3 regions of the Xenorhabdus bovienii SS-2004 genome follow, and region 1 is predicted to be linked to each of the others. Evidence: predicted binding sites of a transcription regulator. Region 1 holds the regulator's gene; each other region holds the start of a gene.
What was found. The regulator Fur, encoded in region 1, represses iron uptake genes when iron is present. The targets are predictions, from matches to a motif close to ATAATAATGAGAACNACTATCAA.
Positions count from the first base shown of each region.

Region 2: fepD (Fe(3+)-siderophore ABC transporter permease) is a predicted target of Fur. The motif match lies at 4,378-4,400, and genes of this name have one in related genera.
Region 3: fes (enterochelin esterase) is a predicted target of Fur. The motif match lies at 1,937-1,959, and genes of this name have one in related genera.

Region 1 is NC_013892.1:1,126,386-1,133,503, forward strand. It holds gene XBJ1_RS04775 (AEC family transporter) at 112-1,065, shown strand; gene ybfE (LexA regulated protein) at 1,450-1,737, shown strand; gene fldA (flavodoxin FldA) at 1,911-2,444, shown strand; gene fur (ferric iron uptake transcriptional regulator) at 2,625-3,074, shown strand; gene XBJ1_RS04795 (beta-N-acetylhexosaminidase) at 3,195-5,876, opposite strand; gene glnS (glutamine--tRNA ligase) at 6,246-7,118, opposite strand, start outside.
Region 2 is NC_013892.1:1,410,403-1,417,520, forward strand. It holds gene XBJ1_RS06200 (non-ribosomal peptide synthetase) at 1-1,340, shown strand, start outside; gene XBJ1_RS06205 (ABC transporter ATP-binding protein) at 1,420-2,223, opposite strand; gene XBJ1_RS06210 (FecCD family ABC transporter permease) at 2,260-3,291, opposite strand; gene fepD (Fe(3+)-siderophore ABC transporter permease) at 3,308-4,339, opposite strand; gene entS (enterobactin transporter EntS) at 4,523-5,788, shown strand; gene fepB (Fe2+-enterobactin ABC transporter substrate-binding protein) at 5,822-6,868, opposite strand.
Region 3 is NC_013892.1:1,399,524-1,406,641, forward strand. It holds gene XBJ1_RS06185 (TonB-dependent siderophore receptor) at 1-1,756, opposite strand, end outside; gene fes (enterochelin esterase) at 2,071-3,357, shown strand; gene XBJ1_RS06195 (MbtH family protein) at 3,396-3,632, shown strand; gene XBJ1_RS06200 (non-ribosomal peptide synthetase) at 3,625-7,118, shown strand, end outside.

The sequences.
Region 1 (7,118 bases):
AGAGCAGATGCATGTCTCAACCACAACCATGCAGGCTGTACAGTTCACTCCCTCTATCAAAGGAGTATGTTGTTATGTTTTAAATTCATATAAGATTGATTTATAATGTTTATGATAGTTGTACCAATATTTCTTATTATTTTTATCGGATATATTTTCGGGCGCTTACGCCCTGACAGTGGAAAATCTGATAAATTAATCAATGAATATGTGCTTTATATCGCACTCCCTGCTTTATTGTTCCTTGCTATTGCTCGGGCAGATATTAATGAGCTACAACAATGGGGATTCATAACTGCCAGTTTGTCTGGAATTGGTGCCGCATACATTTTAGGAATATTAGTAGCAAAATTTATGGGGATTAGTTTACCGCAATCGTCGATTTTAAGCATGGGTGCATGTTATGGTACAACTGGGTATATGGGTGTTCCAATCCTAATTTCAGTCTATGGTGAATCCGCCGCGCTTCCTGCCGCTATCGCCACTATTTTGCATAACATTCCTGCAATCATGGCTGTTATCATCACTTATGATATTTTTTCTACACACCAATCCGGCAACAAAATATCCATTAGTCAAAGTCTCGTTGGGGCATTAAAGACAACATTGAGCAATCCTCTGACTATTTCAGTTATTGCTGGATTGGTTTTCGTTTTTTTAGGTATTCCCGTTCCTAACTTTTTACGTTCATTTGCTGAATTTCTGGGTAATGCCTCCGGTCCAACAGCACTATTCGCTTTAGGACTGGGATTATCTCGGCTTAAAATCAAAGAGCATATCAACAGCGATGCGCTAAAATTAGCTATGCCAATGTTGTGCCTTAAATTAGGAATACAGCCATTGATTACGTTTCTCTGTGCCTACTATCTATTTGGTATGCAACAAACTGATAATATCTGGCTAATTGCTGCGATTGTCATGGCTGCACAGCCAATAGGAGCAGGTGTTTATGTTTTTTCCAATAAGTATGGTTTTAAACAGGAAGTCATTTCTCTCTCCATTATTATTTCCCTGCTTATTGCATTGGTTACCATACCTACTATTCTCCAATTACTACCTATCTAAAATTATGAACATATTAATGTGATAATTAATATGTTCATAATTATCACATTTATTAACTTAGACGATACGCTTTCAATTGAATAATGCAGATGTAGGGAGTTAACCCCTCTACAGTAAGCCGAATGGAATCAAACGTTGATAAAGCAAGTATCAATAACGTTGGCTCGTTATGCCATCCCGATGTGGAAAGAGCCAATGAAAACTTTGAGTTTTAACCCCCCCGTCTGAGCCAGAAAATCAACGATGCATATCCTGAAATAACCCACTCCCCCATATCTCTATCTTCCTGCCAGATATCTCTCCCATCAACCAGTAGCGGCTCGCGCCCAGCTAAGGTATCATTGCCCGCTATACTATTGGTACACGCCCTTTACAATTGAATTTATGGCAAAAGAACAAACTGATCGCACCACACTGGATTTGTTCGCAGATGAACGCAGGCCAGGGCGACCGAAAACGAATCCGCTGTCCAGGGACGAGCAGCTTAGGATCAATAAACGCAACCAGTTGCGCAGAGATAAAGTCAAAGGACTGCGTCGAGTGGAATTGAAGCTCAATGAAGATGCCATCGATGCTTTAAACCATCTGGCAAAAGAGCGCAATATCAGCCGCAGCGAGCTGATTGAACAAATGTTATTAGCTCAACTGGCAGAAAATCACCTTACTAATTAACGGCTTTCACTCGACAGTATGAAACGACGTTACCACACAAATCTGACAGACTTGTCATTGATGTTTGGTCAAAATAACGCTTTTAATTTTATTAAAACTGACATTTTTCCTGCTGGTTTCAGCGTGATGTGTATAGCTTAATACACAATTAAAATAAGAGGTTAACCCATTTTATGGCAATAATAGGTATATTCTTCGGCAGCGATACAGGCAACACAGAGAACATTGCCAAAATGATCCAAAAAAAATTGGGCGGTGCTGATGTTGCTGAAGTCCACGATATTGCCAAAAGCAGCAAAGAAGATATTGAAGCTTTCGATATCCTGCTGCTCGGCATTCCGACTTGGTATTATGGTGAAGCTCAGTGTGACTGGGATGATTTCTTCCCGACACTGGGAGAGATCAATTTCGATGGCAAACTCATCGCTCTGTTCGGCTGTGGCGATCAGGAAGATTACGCAGAGTACTTCTGTGATGGGATGGGGACGATTCGCGATATCATTGAACCTCTTGGTGCTATTATCGTAGGTCACTGGCCAACCGAAGGGTATCACTTTGAAGTCTCCAAAGGTATGGCTGATGATAACCATTTTATTGGCCTTGCTATCGATGAAGATCGCCAGCCAGAATTGACGGATGAGCGCGTTGAAACTTGGGTACAGCAGATTAAGGCCGAGATGAGCCTGTCAGAAATTCTTGGTGTATAAGGAGCCAAGCTCCTTTTCACGGGATAATTCCTCAATAATGTGTCATGATATCGGGATAGGTATGGTTTTCATTTCAAGTATCCGTGCCTATAATCTATCACGTGAAACAGAATCATGATTCTCTCACGATACACCCAAGTATCATAAGTTCACCTTACTAAGTTACAGGACTGAATCCGCATGACCGACAACAATAAAGCATTGAAAAATGCTGGACTTAAAGTAACACTTCCACGCCTGAAAATTTTGGAAGTGCTACAGGATCCAGAATGCCATCATGTCAGTGCGGAAGATCTCTACAAAAAACTGATTGATATCGGTGAAGAGATTGGCCTCGCCACTGTCTATCGCGTGTTGAACCAGTTCGATGATGCCGGCATTGTCACACGTCACAATTTTGAAGGCGGTAAATCGGTTTTTGAACTCACTCAACAGCATCACCATGACCATCTGATTTGCCTTGACTGCGGTAAAGTCATTGAGTTCAGTGATGAGTTTATTGAAGAGCGCCAGAAAGATATCGCTGAACGTTACGGGATCAAGCTGTCAAACCATAGTCTCTACTTGTATGGTCACTGTACTGCTGGTGATTGCCGCAAAGATAGCACAATGCATGATGAAAACTCATGATGAGAAAGCACGACACGATAAGAAGTTCTGACAATTATCCACTTCTGTGTCTCATGTAGTCTGAATAAGCTACTGCCGATTAGCTCAAGCTAATCGGCAGGCTGCTTTTTAAAAGAAATATCAGAGCGTGATTTTTACTTCTTCATCTCGGCTAAAACGCTTACCATCAGTACTGACAGAGCGCACTTTCACATTATTGCTGACATGTGGACGCTGCCTGTCATCGTAAATCGCCCATGTTTTACCGCCATCCAGCGAATACTGGATCGCTAGCCCCGGCAAGGCGATATTGGCTTCCAACGTTCCGGATACAATCCTTCCCCCAGGTACTGGCAACCGATAGGCGATGTTAGCTTTGTCCAATTTAGCCAGCTCATGTTGTCCCATCAAATTGGCAAAATCTATCCAATCATTGTTGATCGCATTAGTATCAACATAATGTGTTACGCCGCCCTTATATTCCCTGCCCTGCTGGTAATTCTGTTCCCAACTCGCCTGATGCCATGCACGTTCCGCCAATGGCAACAAGCGCGGGTAAATCATGTATTCCATCTGATCATCAGTACGCACGGTTTCGCTCCATGATTGCCCTGATAGCCCATAAGCTCCCGGCCAATGTTTGTTGCTCTGGGTATTGAAGCGGTTGCCGTCGCGATCCACCGATGTTTCAGCATTTTGTGGCATATTGTTCGGCGCAAAACTGAAAATTTTTGCTTCATCGTTGAAGCGTGTTGCCCAATAGTAGCCGCGCTCTTTCGGACTAACTTCATACGGCATATCAAGGTAGACATAATCAGGGCTGGAAACGACCACTCGATAGCCCTTATTCGCCCAATCATTGGCAGAATCATAGCCTCCCCAATAGAGTGTATCCCAGAAATTCACTGCCACATGCTTGGTGGCGAAATCTTTTGCCGACTTCGCATGTTTCAAGCCATCCTGCCATGCCTGCATTGTATCAATGCCGTGAGTATTGACGATCTTGCTGACTTCAATGGCAAAATGACTGTCAAGTTCACTAACATCTTTAACAATGCCCTGCGCTATCATTTTTTGGCAAGCCTGAGATTTTGCCCACGGTTTGTCTTCTATCTTTTTGTTGATGATCCCTTTGCCCGGTTCTATTGGGCCATCTTTGTCCTGATACCCCGTTCCCAAACGAATGTTTTTCGCTTCATCACCACCAAAATGCCATGTTTTCAACGGTAATTCCGCTTCTCTGTGCATTAAAGCGATTTCGCTGATAATTTTGTCAACAAACCGTTTGGAGGAATCCATACACGGATTTAAATAACTGCGGCGATCGTAGAACTGTACTGATGTCGCATTCGTGGTATCAGTCGGGTCAAGCAGGCGATATTCATTGGCCTCCTGCTCTTTCCCCTGTGCCATCAGGTTTTTGTAACGGGCTTCCATCGACACAACCGCTGCACGAGCGTGAGCAGGGGTATCAATCTCGGGGATCACTTCTATCTGGCGCGCTTTGGCATATTTCAAGATATCAATGTAATCCTGACGACTAAAATAGCCACTTCCCATATTATTGCTATCAGGCCCTGATCCTAATTGCGGCAACAAACATTGAGTTTCACTCAGATCATGACAGCGTTTGCTCCCGACTTCAGTCAGCTCCGGCAGACCGGGGATTTCCAGACGCCAGCCCTCATCATCGCTCAAGTGGAAATGGAATTTGTTCAGTTTATAACTGGACATTTGATCGAGCAGACGCAAGACAGCTTCCTTACTGTGGAAGTTACGCCCAACATCTAAAAATATGCCTCGATAATCGAATCTGGGCGCGTCTTTTGCCGTCAGTGTGGCAATTGTAGGATCACCATTGGCAGGGAGCAGAGATAACAATGATTGCAGGCCATAAAACACACCGGATTGATCAAATGCGACGATTTGCGTTCCTTGAGTTGTGATATTCAGCGAATAAGCCCCTTGCACTCGCCAAGTGCCCGTAAATTTGTTTGCGTTGATCTGTGCCGCAATCCGATAGCCATTATCTGTTAGCTTGATATTGTGAGAGGCAAAACGTTCTCGAATAACGTTGATTGATGCGTTGCTCAACCCGCCCAACTCCAGTTTCACACCACGGGACAGGTTTACATCTTGTGAATGGATAGTCAGCGTTTTTGGCGTCGGAATAACCTGTCCACGCAGTTTATCCCCGCTGATTTTTACCATCTGCTGGTTTTTTACAAAACGAGTTTCCGGAGTCATCAGAATATTGTTATCCAGCGTAGTCCGTTTCCACTGCTCATCTGTAAAATCAGATAAAAACGCACTCAGATCTTCCGTATCGGTATTCGCCAGTATTTTAGGCATCGCATCACCGGAAGTGGCATACCAGCGTGGCATAAAATCTGTGCTGTAAATCTGCCAGTATTCTCCAAAGATCGGTAACAAGATTTTTTCATTGGCTTTGATACCGATGAATTTTTCCGTCGGCTCCAGCTTATGTAAGTCACCCGTGATATGCGTGATTTTGTATTGCTCATGATCGACTTTCAGGATCTGGCGAATACTGTGAAAATAGATCGCCCAGTCAGAAGAGTCGATCGCCTGATTGCCATTAGCTAATGTGATATGAACCCGATTACAGGAAGCCCCGTCCGCGCCTAAAATGGCACAATCGGTTCCATGTGCTCCTGCTTGATTATCCTTAATTTTGAAATTCACTTTTAATTGACTAAGCGAATCCACTATCTGCTGTGACGTCATTTCTGCATGAACACAGCCCATTAATCCAACTGTCGTGATGAGTGCTGCCAAGGTACGCAATTTAACGCTTTTCATGAATGACCTCGTCTGAACTTATTATTCTTTTATACCCTGCAACTTCAGATTTATCGGGTATAGCTGGGTAATGCTGCTTCTGTCAGTCAATACCGCGCTATAACAAACGCAGAAACAGCGACGACAGTCCATAAAAGATGCTAATTGGCACAGTTACAGTAAATGTAATATTTTTTCCGCCCAGAAGAACAGGCTATTTTTTATACCACCAGTTATCAATAGCAAATAACCCTACATAAAATAGGACTATAAGGCAATTTTTAATCTTTAGTGGGGAGAGTCAATTTTCATTACAAATATTTTAAACATAAAAAAAGCGCGATAATAATCGCGCCTTTTTAATGTTTTGGTTATAAAAATTAGCTCTGGTTATTCCTGAGAGATCTTTGTCCAAGTATCACGCAAGCCAACTGTGCGGTTAAATACCAGATGTTCTGCACTGGAGAGGCCGCTATCAGCACAGAAATAACCTTCACGTTCGAACTGATAAGTTCTTTCTGGCTGTGCATTCACCAGCCCTGGCTCGACAAAACCTTTACGCACGACCAACGATTCTGAATTGATAGTGGATAGGAAATCATCTTCCGCCCCTGGGTTTGGCACACTGAACAAACGGTCATACAAATAGAATTCCGCTGGCACGGCATGTACCGCACTCACCCAGTGAATCACACCTTTGACTTTGCGGCCGTCAGCCGGATCTTTGTTCAGTGTCTGCTCATCATAGTGGCAGTAAATGGTAGTGATATTGCCTTCCGCATCTTTTTCAACATGCTCTGCCTTAATCACATAAGCATTACGCAGGCGCACTTCTTTGCCGAGCACCAGACGTTTGTACTGACGGTTAGCTTCTTCGCGGAAATCAGCACGATCAATATAAACCTCACGGCTGAATGGGACTTCGCGGCTGCCCATTTCTGGCTTGTTAGGATGGTTCGGCATCGTCAGGATCATTTCACCTTCCGGCATATTCTCAATCACCAGTTTAACCGGATCAAGAACCGCCATCGCCCGTGGTGCATTTTCGTTCAGATCATCCCGGATACAGGATTCCAATGCGGCCATTTCGACGTTGTTATCCTGCTTGGTGACACCAATGCGGCGGCAGAATTCACGGATAGCCGCAGCAGTATAACCACGACGGCGCAGGCCGGAAATGGTTGGCATACGTGGATCATCCCAACCGTTGACAATATTTTCGGTCACCAATTGGTTGAGTTTACGCTTGGACATCACCGTGTA
Region 2 (7,118 bases), 280 kb from region 1:
GTGACGATCAGTTAAAAATACGGGGTCAGCGTATTGAGCTGGGAGAAATTGAACAGGTTCTACTGGAACAGTCCGGCATCGCTCAGGCTGCGGTTGCTGCGTGTGAATTAGGCAAAACAGCCAACACCGTTAGTGATGCAGATGCCCGTCAGTTAGTTGCCTGGTTAATTCCTCAACCCGATGTTTCACTGGATACAGAGGCGTTACATCAAGCCCTTACCCGGCGATTGCCTGCTTATATGCTGCCGGTCAGTTATGTGCTTCAGGATAGTTTCCCATTAAGCGCCAATGGGAAATTGAATCGCAAGGCACTTCCTATGCCACAGAAACTCACTACCGGACGCTTGCCTGTGGCAGGTATGGAAAGCCAAATGGCAGCCCTTTTTGCTGAAATTCTGGATTGCGACACCGTTTGGGCTGATGATGATTTCTTTGCGCTGGGTGGTCACTCACTATTAGCTATGCGCTTGGCCGCAGAAATACGCCGCCGTTTTAATCGGTCTATTTCTATTGGTCACATCATGGTTGCTCGCAGCGTCGAGAAACTGAGTGCATTACTGTCTGATGAGAATGAGCAAGATTCCGCAGAAAACCGGGGTCTGGGAGAAGTGTTCCCGCTGAGAGACGGACACGGTTCCGCGCTATTCTGCCTGCACCCTGCATCTGGCTTTGCCTGGCAATATAGTGGGCTGCTGCGTTATTTAAAAGGCGACTGGCCGATCATTGGACTACAGTCACCTCGCCCGCTGGGAGTGATTGCCGACTCTGATAACCTTGAAGATATGTGTACACACCATTTAGCGACATTACGGCAGATCCAGCCACATGGCCCTTATTACCTACTCGGTTATTCGTTAGGCGGAATGCTGGCTCAAGGCATGGCTGCACGCTTGCGCCAAGAGGGAGAGAAAGTTGCTTTCCTCGGATTATTGGATACTTATCCACCGGAAGGCCAAGACTGGACGGTCTTAAGTGAAGAAGAAGCCAAAGAAGAAGCTGCGCGTGAACAGGCCGAATTTATGGCCGCCACAGAAGATGAACGTGATCCGCTGTTACGTGCTGAAAAGCAGGCTATGTTCGCCGATATTGTGGCTAACTATAAGGATTCTGTTCGTATCCTTTCATCAGCTTCCAATCAAAAATATGATGGCGAAGCCATTCTGTTTTCAGCAACCCGCACATTGCCTGCTGATATGGATGTTGCTGCGACATGGGCGCCTTGGATACGACAATTAAGCATCTATCGGCAAGATTGTGAACATGCTGATATTCTTTCTCCAGCATCACTGAAACAGTTAGGGCCATTGCTCAATACGTTGTTGAAAACGCATCGCGATTGAAAAAATACCCAGCTTGAAACTTTACTTAAAAATCCCGTCATCATTCATTGGTGATGGGATTTTCTCTTTTTAATGGTTTTTAAATGCCTTTTACCGAGTGGTAGCGGCCGCAGGGAATAATCAGGGGGGTATGGGAAACCGGATCTTCAATAACAACACAAGATAAGCCAAACACCGATTTGATCAGTTCTGTGCTGATAATATCCTGAGGCTTACCCTGTGTAACAATCTGCCCTGCCTGCATGACGATTAAATGATCCGCATAGCGGCATGCCTGATTAATATCATGCAGCACTGCAACAAGGGTGTGGCTGCTTTCCTGATTAAGTTGCAGGAAAAGATCCAGCAGGTCAATTTGATGAGCAATATCGAGCCATGTTGTGGGTTCATCAAGAAACAGCAAGGGAGTTTGCTGGGCTAATACCATAGCTACCCAGGCACGCTGCTTCTGCCCTCCGGATAACTCATCAACATAGCGTTCAGCTAATGGTGCAATCCCTGTGGCTTTCATCGCCTGAGCCACAGCAGTTTTATCATCCAGACTCCATTGGCGCAGCAGGCTTTGATGGGGATAGCGGCCACGGGCGACTAGTTCGGAAACCGTGATATTTTCCGGCACTATCGCTTGCTGGGGCAGTAAACCTAACTGACGTGCCAATGCCTTAGTCGGTATTTGTTGAATATCTTTTCCATCCAGCAAAATATGACCGTGATGGGGCTTCAGTAAACGACAAAGCGCACGCAGTAACGTAGATTTACCGCAGGCATTCGGGCCAATAATTACGCTGAACTGTTTATCCGGAATACTGATACTTAAATCTTCAGCAATAATTTTTCGTTCATAGCCTAATGTCAAATGTGAAGCGCTGAGGCGATATGTCATCGATAATTACTCTTTCTGTTTACTGTATGATTGGCATTATTGGCGAGCTTCCCGAATAAGAAGCCAAATAAGGTAGATACCACCAATACTGACGGTGACAGCACCCACAGGTAGCTGCACATTTGAAAAAGTATGCTGCGCAACTAAATCAGCAGTTAACAATAGCAAGGCACCTGTCATGGCAGCAGAAAACAGGGGAACATAGCTTGTACCTGTTAATCTTCGGGCAATTTGCGGTGCAGCAAGGGAAATAAAGGATATCGGGCCTGTCGTTGCCGTCACGACAGCAGTCAGCAGTATGCCATAGAGAATAAGCTGCATACGGTTAGTTTCAACATTACAGCCCAAGGCGCTGGCTTTATCATCCCCCATTTCCATTATTTTCAGCGACTTTGCCAAAGCAAAAGCGCCGAAAGTAAGCAAAGGAATGACAAACAGAGCTGAGGCCGCTTTTTGCCAGGTAATGCCGTTAAGCGAACCGTTACCCCAAAGTGCCGCACTCATAACATGTTCCAGCGAACCCGTTACGATAAGCCAAGTATTGACCGCTGTCAGCATGGCACTGATAGCAATCCCCACAATAATCAGGCGAAAACCGTGGATACCCTGACGCCAGGCGAGTAAATAAATTAAGACAGCGGTTAATGAGCCGCCGATCAGCGCACCCAGAGTCATTTGATAATAACCGCCATTTAGAAAAATCAGAGTAATCAGTACGCCAGTCCATGCGCCGGTACTGAATCCCATAATATCGGGGCTGCCCAAAGGATTGCGGATGACAGACTGAAAGATAGCGCCACTTATCGCCAGTGCGGCTCCGACCACCAGCGCAATAGCAACACGAGGCGCTCGCCATTGCGTGACGACAGCAATAATGCCGGGATCACCTTCACCTTGAAAAGCCTGACAGATTTGCCAGAAGGAAAGTTTCAGCGTTCCGTAATAAACAGCGAACAGCGCTAATAACATAATTAAAAATAGCTGGAAAGTATTCACCAGTAAAACCCGAAGGGAAATTCGGCCATTTATCCACCCTTCTGGATGCCCGACTTGCAACATTTTCGACATGAAATCTGTCTCCTGCTCAGTATTTACGCTTGCGTACCTGCCAGATCAGCACGGGCGCGCCAATAAAGGCCGTGACGATTGATACGCGCAACTCACCGGCAACCAGTAAACGCCCGACGATATCTGCACTAAGCAATAACACCGGAGCCATGAGTAATGAATGCAGAATGATCCAGCGTTGGTCTGGGCCACACCACCAACGCGCGATATGTGGGATCATCAATCCGACAAACCCGATCGGGCCAGCCAATGCAGTTGCCGTTCCACATAACAGCATAATGGCTATGATGGCTGAAACTTTTACCCAGAGAATTTTTACGCCTAACGTTATTGCGATTTCTTCCCCCATACTCAACGTATTGAGTGGCCTTGAAATCAATAAGGTGAGCGCACAGCCGATAAGAATGAACGGAGCAACAAGGAGAGTGACCTGTAAGGATCGGATATCCAGCGTACCCGCCTGCCAGATGCGTAATTGATCGAAAGTTGAAGGATTGAGCAGGGCAATATTGGTAGTTATTCCGGTTAACAGGGCGCTAATCGCGACTCCTGACAGTGTTAAACGAACAGGATTGGATTTATCACCAGACTGCATACTGATTAACCATACCGCCAGGCTGGCAAGAAAAGCGCCCAGACAGGCCACGCTAACTTTTGCCATAACACTGCTTAAGCCAAATAATGTGATTGCCACTACGATGGCAAAGCTGGCTCCTGCGTTGACGCCCAATATACCCGGGTCTGCCAGAGGGTTACGTGTCAATGCCTGAATTAATGCCCCCGCACCACCTAATGCCATGCCGACCAAAATACCGACAAGGGTACGAGGCAGGCGCGATTCGAGAATAATGATGCTCTCATTGTTATGCAGCTCACCGGTTAAACTATGCCAGACGGTCTCAGGGGCAATATATTTACTGCCTAATAACAGACTCGCTATAGAAAAAATAATGAGGAGTAATAAACAGATTATGGGACCTGTTAACCGACGGGTGCGATAAGTATGAAATTGAGACAAGGGTTTTGAAGAGGTTATCTCACGATGCATTGGGGCAGCAGGCATAACCGGAAAGGCTCCATTCGTTATTGATTGTGATAATCATTTGTATTGCCATTATCATTAACGGTCGATATGCTAGCACAGCTTTTTCTGGAAACATATTTATATTGCGGCAATTAAGCTGCGAAGATCACTTATTTCAATTCCTGTTTACGTATTGCATGGAGCATCATGGCTAAGTCATCAATCCTGCTGGACTTCAGTTTACTTAAAAATAATGCACATTTCCGCGCTATCTTTATCGCCCGTATGCTATCTGTTTTTGCATTAGGAATGCTGACAGTGGGCGTCCCAGTTCAAATGCAGTTTCTGACCGGTTCTACCTTGCAGGTGGGGATCGTGGTGGCATTGGATGGGATCGGCATGTTTATCGGATTGATGCTGGGCGGAATACTGGCCGACCGCTATGACAGGCGTAAATTGATTCTGTTTGCCCGTGGCACTTGTGGCTTGGGTTTTGTTGCATTGAGTTTTAATGCGTTTTTGGATTCCCCTTCACTGTTTGTCCTCTATTTCCTTTCCGTCTGGGATGGGTTCTTTGGCGCTTTAGGCATGACCGCTTTAATGGCGGCGATCCCAAACTTAGTCGGCCGGGAAAATCTGGCGGCGGCGGGTGCCTTGAGTATGATCACGGTTCGTATTGGTGCCATTCTTTCTCCCGCACTAGGTGGGCTTATTATCGTTGCCAGCGGACCTGGCTGGAACTTTGCCATTGCCGCAGCAGGGACTTTGGCTACACTGATCCCGCTGGTGAGGTTGCCAAAGATGAAGCCACAGTCAACCCGGCAAGAGCATCCACTCCGAGCGTTAGTGAGTGGTGTACAATTTGTCTGTCAGCATAAAATCGTAGGCAGTGTGATATTAGTCGGTATGTTGATCAGCATGGCGGGGGCAGTTCGCATCCTTTTCCCTGCATTATCTCAAGAGGTTTATCACCAAGGTCCTTCCGCGACAGGTTTAATGTATTCAGCCGTTCCTCTGGGTGCCATGCTAGGAGCATTTACCAGTGGCTGGATAGGACGGAGCGCCCGGCCCGGTCTTCTGCTCATTATTTTTGCGTTGGGCTCTTTCCTTGCATTATCCCTGCTCGGTCTCATGACGCATATTGTCCCGGCATTACTCGCATTGGTGTGTTATGGCTACCTGAATGCTTTTGCTTCCTTATTACAGTTTACACTCATCCAGAGTCATACACCTGATCACCTATTGGGGCGGGTGAATAGTTTTGTCACAGCACAGGATGTTACTGGTGATTCCTTGGGAGCGTTGGGATTGGGCGTCATGGGACGTCTGTTATCTCCTCTCATAACGGCGCTTTCGTTTGGTTCTTTTGCGGCAATTACCTGTCTATTGCTTGCAGCACTGGTAAAACCTCTGCGCCATTCTACTCTGCATAATAATGCCGCATCATTAGAGGGCGGTGCCTCTGAAAAGTGAGTATGATGCAGCAATATTTATTTTTTGAACCGACTAATTTTTTAATTCTTGATTTGAGAAATAGTGTTCAATGCGATCAAGCATATTGTTTGCACTGTAATAGTCTAAGCGAAAAGTATCCGGCCCCATCGCATAGAGGCGTTGGGTACTGACAGCAGGCAGGTGCTGTAAAAAAGGGTTAGCACTCACAACTTGAATTGTGCTGTCATTGGTAGCGAATAGCATAAAAGATTGGCCGTTTAAACCATCTGCTAACCCTTCAGCAGAAAGCTGAATGATATCTTCACGTTTGCCCATACTGGTTTCTGTTTTCAGGTTGGTCGGTAATGTGGCGAGTGTAAAACCTAGTTGATGCAATAATTGCCCTTGCGCAGATGATGGCGTCCAAAGATTGACACCTCTCCCGTCAGCATAATAGACAAATGCAGAAACGGGATTCGGGGGTAAGGTGATATCTTGTTTCACTTTCTGCAAACGTTGCTCAAAGCGCGCGATGATTTCCCCGGCATCAGCTTCATGCCCGATTATTTGCCCAAGTTGCAGGGCAAGCTGTTGCCAGCTCTTATCGCCATAATCAATAACCAGTATGGGTGCAATGGTTGAGAGTTGTTCATACAGCTTCATGGCTGAATCCCCTCCCGTCGCTGAAATAACAATCAGATCTGGCACCATAGCCGCAACAGCTTCGGCATTGGGTTCACTGATATAGAGAAGCTTTACACCTCGTTCATAAGCGACTTTGGCCCATTGAATAAAAAATCCTCGGCTATCAGCCACATCGGTATTTGGACCGGTTGCGCCTGAAGCGATTAAAGGGGCATTGATAGCCAGCAAAGTGCCACTGAGCGTCACACTGGTAGAGACAATACGCTTAGGTGGCTGTGTTAATGTGAGAGGACCTTTTACTGTTTCGAAGGTTCGTGGCCAGCCCGCCATGCTGGTGGTTTCCCCAGAAGGTTGGGGATGTCCGGCTTTAATTTCTGTCGATTTTTTATCACAGCCACTGGTAAGAATTAGTGCGATAAAAGCAAAAAGAACGGTGATTAATCGGTAATAGGAAAAAGTAAATTTGCACTGCATTTTTAATTTCCTTAATCATCAGAGCGTAAATAGAATTCTGGCATGGGAATACCCAAAACTTTCATTCAACCTATTTGAATAAAGGGAAAGAGTACATTTTATCCAGAAGTAAGGACACATAACGCAACCATAAATGAAAATGGGAATTATTACCATTAAATGGGGTCTTTTTTACAAAGACTTATCCATTAATTCCATATGTAAATCATATTAATATGGCATGAATATCTCAATTCAAATGACAGGGGAT
Region 3 (7,118 bases), 270 kb from region 1:
CTTCCGCGCCTTTTGAACCAATCTTGCCAATCTGCTCGCTAATGCGGGTAACCGGATCACGGGTTGTCACGTTTTTCTGCGTGATATCAAACAGAGAAAGCGTCAGCAAGGTATCATGGTCTTTGGGCTGGAATTTAATGCCTATTTCGGTCTGTTCACCCATTGTTGGTTTGAATTCCGGTGCACCTGGTGCACCTGTATCCAGATTGGGTTCAAAAGAGGTGCTGTAGCTGATATAAGGCGAAATACCGTTATCAAAGGCATACAGTAAACCCGCTCGTCCTGTAAACGCACTGTCATTCTGTTTTTTTAATGTGTGCTTGATGAGATCTTGCTGCTTGACTTCAGTCCAGTCATAACGCCCTGAAAGAACTAAATTCCAGTTTTCCCAATTGAGTTGATCCTGTAAATAGATACCTAACTGATGAAGTTTCTTTTTATCATTTGAGTCAAGTGAGAGGTTTTTCTCATCAATGTGAATGTTCCTAGTGGGATTTGACCAGTCAAAACGATATTGGGGTTCTCTGCCCGGGTTTTTATCATTCCATGTTTTATTGTGCCTGTCTCCCCACTTGTAATCTATTCCACTGATAATGTTATGCTCAATGTTAGCCGTTGAAAACAGAGCTTTCAGTTGATTATCTATGCCAAATTCCTGCGCTTTATTGTGTTCACGCTGCGGGCGACGCCCAATGATGGAACTGGTGACATCTTTTGTATAAACAAACAGTTTAGTGCGTTCATCTGAGCTTGAGTAACGTAAGGTTTGTTGGAAGGAGAAAATATCATTAATATCGTGCTCAAGAATATAGCCGATAGAAGTCTGCTCCCGTCTGGCCTGATTAAAAGAAGGCTCACTGAGATTCATATCATAGGGCATATAGCCCACATTGGGGATAGGCGTGACAGTCCCGACTTTAGGGTAGAAGTTACGGAATCCCATTTTAGGATCGTATTGATAACTAGTCAGCAGCGTAAAGGTCGTGTCACTGTTCGGTATCCATGTCAGCGCCGGAGCAATTGCAATACGTTCCTTTTTATAGTCTTTGACGAATTGCTGTTGAGTACTGAGAATTCCATTCAAGCGATAGAAAAGGGGAATGTCGTCATGTACTGCCCCGCCAAAATCAAAGGCAAACTCACCAAGACGCTGATTACCGGCTTTCATCTGCACTTTATGTATAGGTTGTGCAGTCGGCCTTTTGCTGGTCATGCTAACCAACCCACCGGGGCTGACCTGGCCGTATAGCACGGATGCTGGCCCATGAACGAGTTCCACACGCTCCAAAAGCCAAGGATCGATCTGACCTGCCGTAGCCCCCTGGCCGTTTAAACCATAGCTCAGTCCATCAAGAAATTTGGGCGCGTAACGGAAACCACGTGTAATGACTTCATCACTACGGTTGGAAGCACCACGATAGTTAGTGACCACACCACTGGAATAATTCAGGGCATCAGCCACTGTTGTTGCGCCCTGAGCCTCTATTTGAGCACGGTTCACTACCGTAATCGCCTGAGGTGTTTTTATCAGTGGTGCAGTGCTTTTCGTACCCGCAGAACTTTCTGATTCAACGAAGCCGCTGGAGCCACCCTGTGTTGATGCGGTGACTATGATGGTGTCTTTCTCATTAGCCGTTTCAACGGCTATTGCGGAGTGAGGAGATAAAAATAATACAGAAGTTAATATTAACGGTACTTTATTATTGTGATTTTTGGTTGTTTTATTTTTTAGCGTTTTTTTCGTGGGCATTACCATAGATTTCATCTCTTAAAATAGGATTTCTTGGAAATAATTACTTTATAATCAGATTCATATGTCTCTTATTTTCCCTAAGTTTCTATAAGAGGATTCCAGTCCTATTTTCCTCTGCGACGATCTTATTAATTCCATAAACCGATAAACTTCATTCATAAAAGACGCCTAATGCTATTGCAAATAAAAATGATAATCAATATTGTTTAGTGAATGATAACTATTTATCTTTGGGTGAGTAGTTATCAATTGTTATGCCAGATAGGGGCATTAATGGAACAACTCGATGGGGCAATTATTTTGAAGAGGATAAGGGAATGAAATTAGCATTTCAGCCATCCGGTACGATAAGTAATTTATTATCAGCATCTTATTCTGGCAGTGAATTATGGTGGGAGCATATTGCAGCTTTAGGGACTCCGTTAGTGGAAGCAAGGCCGGATCATCAGGTTCAACTCACGTTTTTCTGGCGAGATCCGGCCGGAAATGAACGGAATTCAGATATTCGCCGAGTTTTTATTGATATCAACGGCATCACCGATCACCACAGTCCACAGCCACAAAGTCTGCAACGATTGCCCGAAAGTGACATTTGGTATTGGTCTGTCACTATTGATGATGACTGGAGAGGAAGTTACAGCCTGATCCCTGTCACTCATGCCCATCTGCCCCCTGATTTTTACGGCGACACCCAGCAGCGTAACCAACAGCAACGCGAATGGTGGTGTTCACTCTTTCCTCTGTCTATTCCCGATCCTCTGAATTTACAAGGCTGTCATCGTAATGGGCTCGGAATGTCTTTATCGGCCGCTCATATGCCCCATGCTCCTGAGCAATCAGCCTGGGCATCAATCGGGAGAAATAGTCTCGCTCAGCCGGATACACAACAACCTGTTCTGTTGAATTGGCAGAGTCATCGCCTTGGTAATCAGCGGCGTATCTGGCTTTACGCTACGGGAGAGGAAACGGAGAGACCACGCCCGCTGGTCATTCTTCTGGATGGGCAAAACTGGGCAGAAAGAACCCCTGTTTTTTCTGCCTTAGAAGCCGCTACCGAACAGCAACACATACCGGGAGCTGTCTGGCTACTCATTGATGTGATTGATATGTCCCGACGGGAACAGGAATTACCCTGCAACCGAGATTTCTGGCTGGCGGTTCAGGATGAACTTTTACCGCTTGCCGCACAGCATGCCACGTTCAGCGATTCCCCCGACAATACGGTTGTCGCCGGCCAAAGTTATGGTGGGCTGGCCGCACTTTATGCAGCACTGCATTGGCCGCAACGCTTTGGCTGTGTACTCACTCAATCCGGTTCTTTCTGGTGGCCTTACAGCAAAATGATGAAGTCATCTGAGCGTCAAACCGGTTGGCTGACACAGCAGGTTATTGAGCAAAAAGTTACCCCATCCTCATTGAAAATCTTTCAGGAGGCGGGTTCCCGCGAAGATGATATCGAAGGTGTTAACCAGCAAATGTATGAAGCATTGAAAAATGCCGGATATCACGTGAGTTATCGTGTTTTTAATGGCGGACATGATTCTTTGTGCTGGCGTGGCGGGTTGATTGACGGCCTTAGCTGGTTACTGTCTGAAAACGCATAAAACAATGACTGAAACTCTAAATATAACGAGAGCTAAAGATGTCTCAGGAACAAAAAAACCCTTTTGATGATGATAACGCGACTTTCTTTGTGCTGATCAACGCTCAACAGCAATACAGCCTCTGGCCTGCTTTTGCGGAACAGCCGGCTGGCTGGGAACAGGTTGCCGGGCCAGATTCGCGGTCAACATGTATTACATACATAGAAGAACATTGGGTAGATATGCGCCCTGCCCGGTTGCGTGACTTATTAGTTAAAGGAAGTACACGTGTCTAGTAGATTACAAGAGGTTGGGGTTGAAACAATAAATTTGACGCTACCACTGGTTGCTGCCCAGCCAGGGATTTGGATAGCCGATCAACTCGCTGACCCACGCAACATATTCACCATTGCACATTATATTGAAATTAAAGGGGCATTAGACCAGCCATTATTTGATGCCGCTATTTGTCAGGGATTGTCTGAAGCGGATACGATCCATGCCCGGTATTTCCTGAATGAAGATGGAATACCAGTACAACAGATCCCGCTTTGCTGTGACCCACAGCAGGTCATTGCCCCTGAATGGATTGATTTTTCCAGAGAGCCGGCCGGACAGGCCGAAATAGCATCACAGACATTGATGCAGGAGGATCTCTCGGCTGAATTACCGGCAGATGGAGAACGTGCGCTGTACCGACAGGTGGTGATGAAGATTGATAAGCAACCTGAACGCTGGTTCTGGTATCAACGCTTTCATCATCTCATGCTGGATGGTTTCAGTTTTGATGCACTGACTCGTCGGATTATTCAGATTTATAACGCCCTGAAAGCTGAGCATCCGCCCGCTGAGACCCCTTTCTGTTCCTTTACTCAGGTGGTGGAGGAATATCAGGATTGGCAAAGTTCACCGGCAAAAGCAAAGGCTGCGGCATTCTGGCAAGAATATACCCGTGAGCCGGGTGCCTGTGTCTCTCTTTCAGTTGAAGATATTGCCGCTTCGGAGAACACCTCGCCTTTATATTATCACTGCCATTTTCCGGCAACTCAGCTGACTTCATTAATGGCAGAGGATTCACTACGCCAATTTCAACCTGCTGAAATTGCTATGGCTGCACTCGGCATCTACTTCTACCGCATGTGCGGAGAAAAGCATCTCTCTATTGGTTTTCCGTTTATGCGGCGTTTGGGATCAGCCGCGCTTTGCTCTACCGGCCCTGTGGTTAACCTGCTACCGTTACAAATCAAACTGCAAGACAGCATGACACTGGCCGATGTCGTGAAGGCTTTTGTAGCAGAAATAAAACAAGTCCGCCGCCACCAGCGTTATGATGCCGAACAGCTACGCTGCCATTTGGGGTTATCGGGAAGCAGCAATCTGCTCTATGGCCCTGTTTTTAACTATAAAATATATAACGAGACGCTGAAATTAGACGGCAAACCAATTACGACTCATACACTCGCCACGGGGCCAGTGGATGATCTGGAATTTGAATTGAATTTTCAGGATGACGTTCTTCATCTGACCTTCATTGCCAATCGGACAAAATATAGCGAACAGACTTTACACTGGCACAGTGAGCGCATCCGTTATCTATTAGATCAACTGCTCATTCAGCCGAAACAACCGATTGCTTTTATACCGATGATTCCCCCACAGGAACAACAGCGTCTTGATGAATGGTCCCGCGGGCCATGCGTAACACCGCCATCAGATAGGGTTTCTGTGCTTGATTTCTTCTTATCTCAAGTGAAACAGCAACCAGATACCTTAGCTGTCCGTTGTGGTGATCAACAACTTAGCTATCATCAATTAATGGCAAAAAGCATGCAGCTTGCGCGTCTATTGCTGGCGCAAGGTATTGGTGCCGAGGATGTGGTCGCGATAGGTGTACCCCGCTCAATAGATTCGGTTGTCGCGATTCTGGGGGTATTAGCCAGTGGCGCGGCTTACATGCCACTGGATCTCGATTATCCGCGGGAACGCTTACAATTAATGAGCGATGATGCTCAGCCGGTACTGTTGATAACCTGCATTAATACACTGCCACAAATGCCTGATATACCGAAGGTAATATGTCTGGATGATCATCAGATACAGGAGCGGTGTACCAGTCTGTCTTCCCTTCCTGTCACAGATGAAGAAAGGCGTGAAACGCTGCGGGGCGAGCACCTTGCTTACATCATCTATACCTCTGGTTCCACGGGCAAACCCAAAGGGGTGATGAGTACACATGGCGGGTTGTTGAATTTGCTGGCTTCCCATGCTGCACGGCTGTTTGGGCCAGTGATTGACAATTTTCATCTTCAGCATCAACGGCGTATGCGCGCCGGTCACACAGCCTCTTTCTCATTTGATTCGTCCTGGGAGCCGCTGTTCTGCATGATGTTAGGCAGCGAGCTTTATATCTTTGATGAAGAGTTACGGCGAGATGCGTGGGGTGTGGTACAGCAAATGAATCAACTGCCTGTTGACCTCATGGATATTACCCCATCGTTTTTGACTCAGCTTATTGACAGCGGTTTGCTGGAAGAAGGCAACCACCAGCCAGCGTTTATTATGATTGGTGGTGAAGCGGCGACGCCGCGATTGTGGGAGCTGTTGAAGCAATACCCGCAAATGAATATCCATAATTACTATGGCCCATCAGAATATACCATCGACACGCTGGGAGCCGATATTCAGGTCGCTGATCAGCCTGTTATTGGGCGGCCCGTTGCCAATACTGATGTTTGGCTTCTGGATAGCCATCTGCAACCTGTGCCGGTTGGTGCCGTGGGGGAACTTTACCTTTCCGGGCCAGGCATTGCCCGCGGTTATCTGCGCCGTCCTGATTTAACCGCGGCGCGTTTTGTCGCCAACCCCTTCAAGAATGGTGAGGTGATGTATCGTAGTGGCGATCTGATGCGTTGGCGGCCTGATGGGCAGCTCTCATTTGTTGGCCGAGTGGATCACCAAATTAAAGTACGTGGTTTTCGCGTTGAGTTAGGAGAGGTAGAGAATGCATTAGCTGCTTTACCTGAAGTCAGCTCGGCCGTAGTCATTGCAGAACCCATGGGAGTCACATATCGGCTGATTGGCTATTGCTCGGTTCCTGATAATAAACTGCGAGCCTTAGCGGATATTTCTGCACGATTGCTGGCTGAACTGGCAAAACAGCTACCTGATTATATGGTGCCTGCTTTATTGGTGATTTTGGAAGAGTTGCCATTAACAGTCAATGGCAAGGTGGATCGCAAGGCACTGCCCAAACCGCAGCAACAGCATTTTTCTATAGGGCGGCAAGCTGAAAATGAAAAGGAAAAATATATTTGTGAGGCGTTTGCAACCTTATTAGGAATAGTTCAGGTCAGTGCAGATGATGATTTCTTTGTGCTCGGAGGCGACAGTATCTCTGCAATGGCACTGGGAACACAATTGCGTCGTGTTGGCTGGCAGCTTCGTCCGCGCGATATTTTCAGTGAACGGACACCGGCGCGTATGGCGCTGAAAATGTCTCCGGTCGCTATTGGCAAAAGAACCTCTAGCGCCAATAAGATATCTAAGCCAGTACAAATCGGCGAGATCGATCACTTACCTATTTTGCATTGGTTTGCAGAATCTCATGGCATCAATACCCGTTTCGCCCACGGTGTATTCATCCGCGTACCGGCTGAATTACGGCCAGAACATTTATCATCTGCCCTTCTCGCGTTGAGCCAGACCCACCCGGTACTTCATGCTGTTACCCGCAATAATCGCCTTATCATCGGTGAAAAACCTGTACTGGCAGACGGATCGTA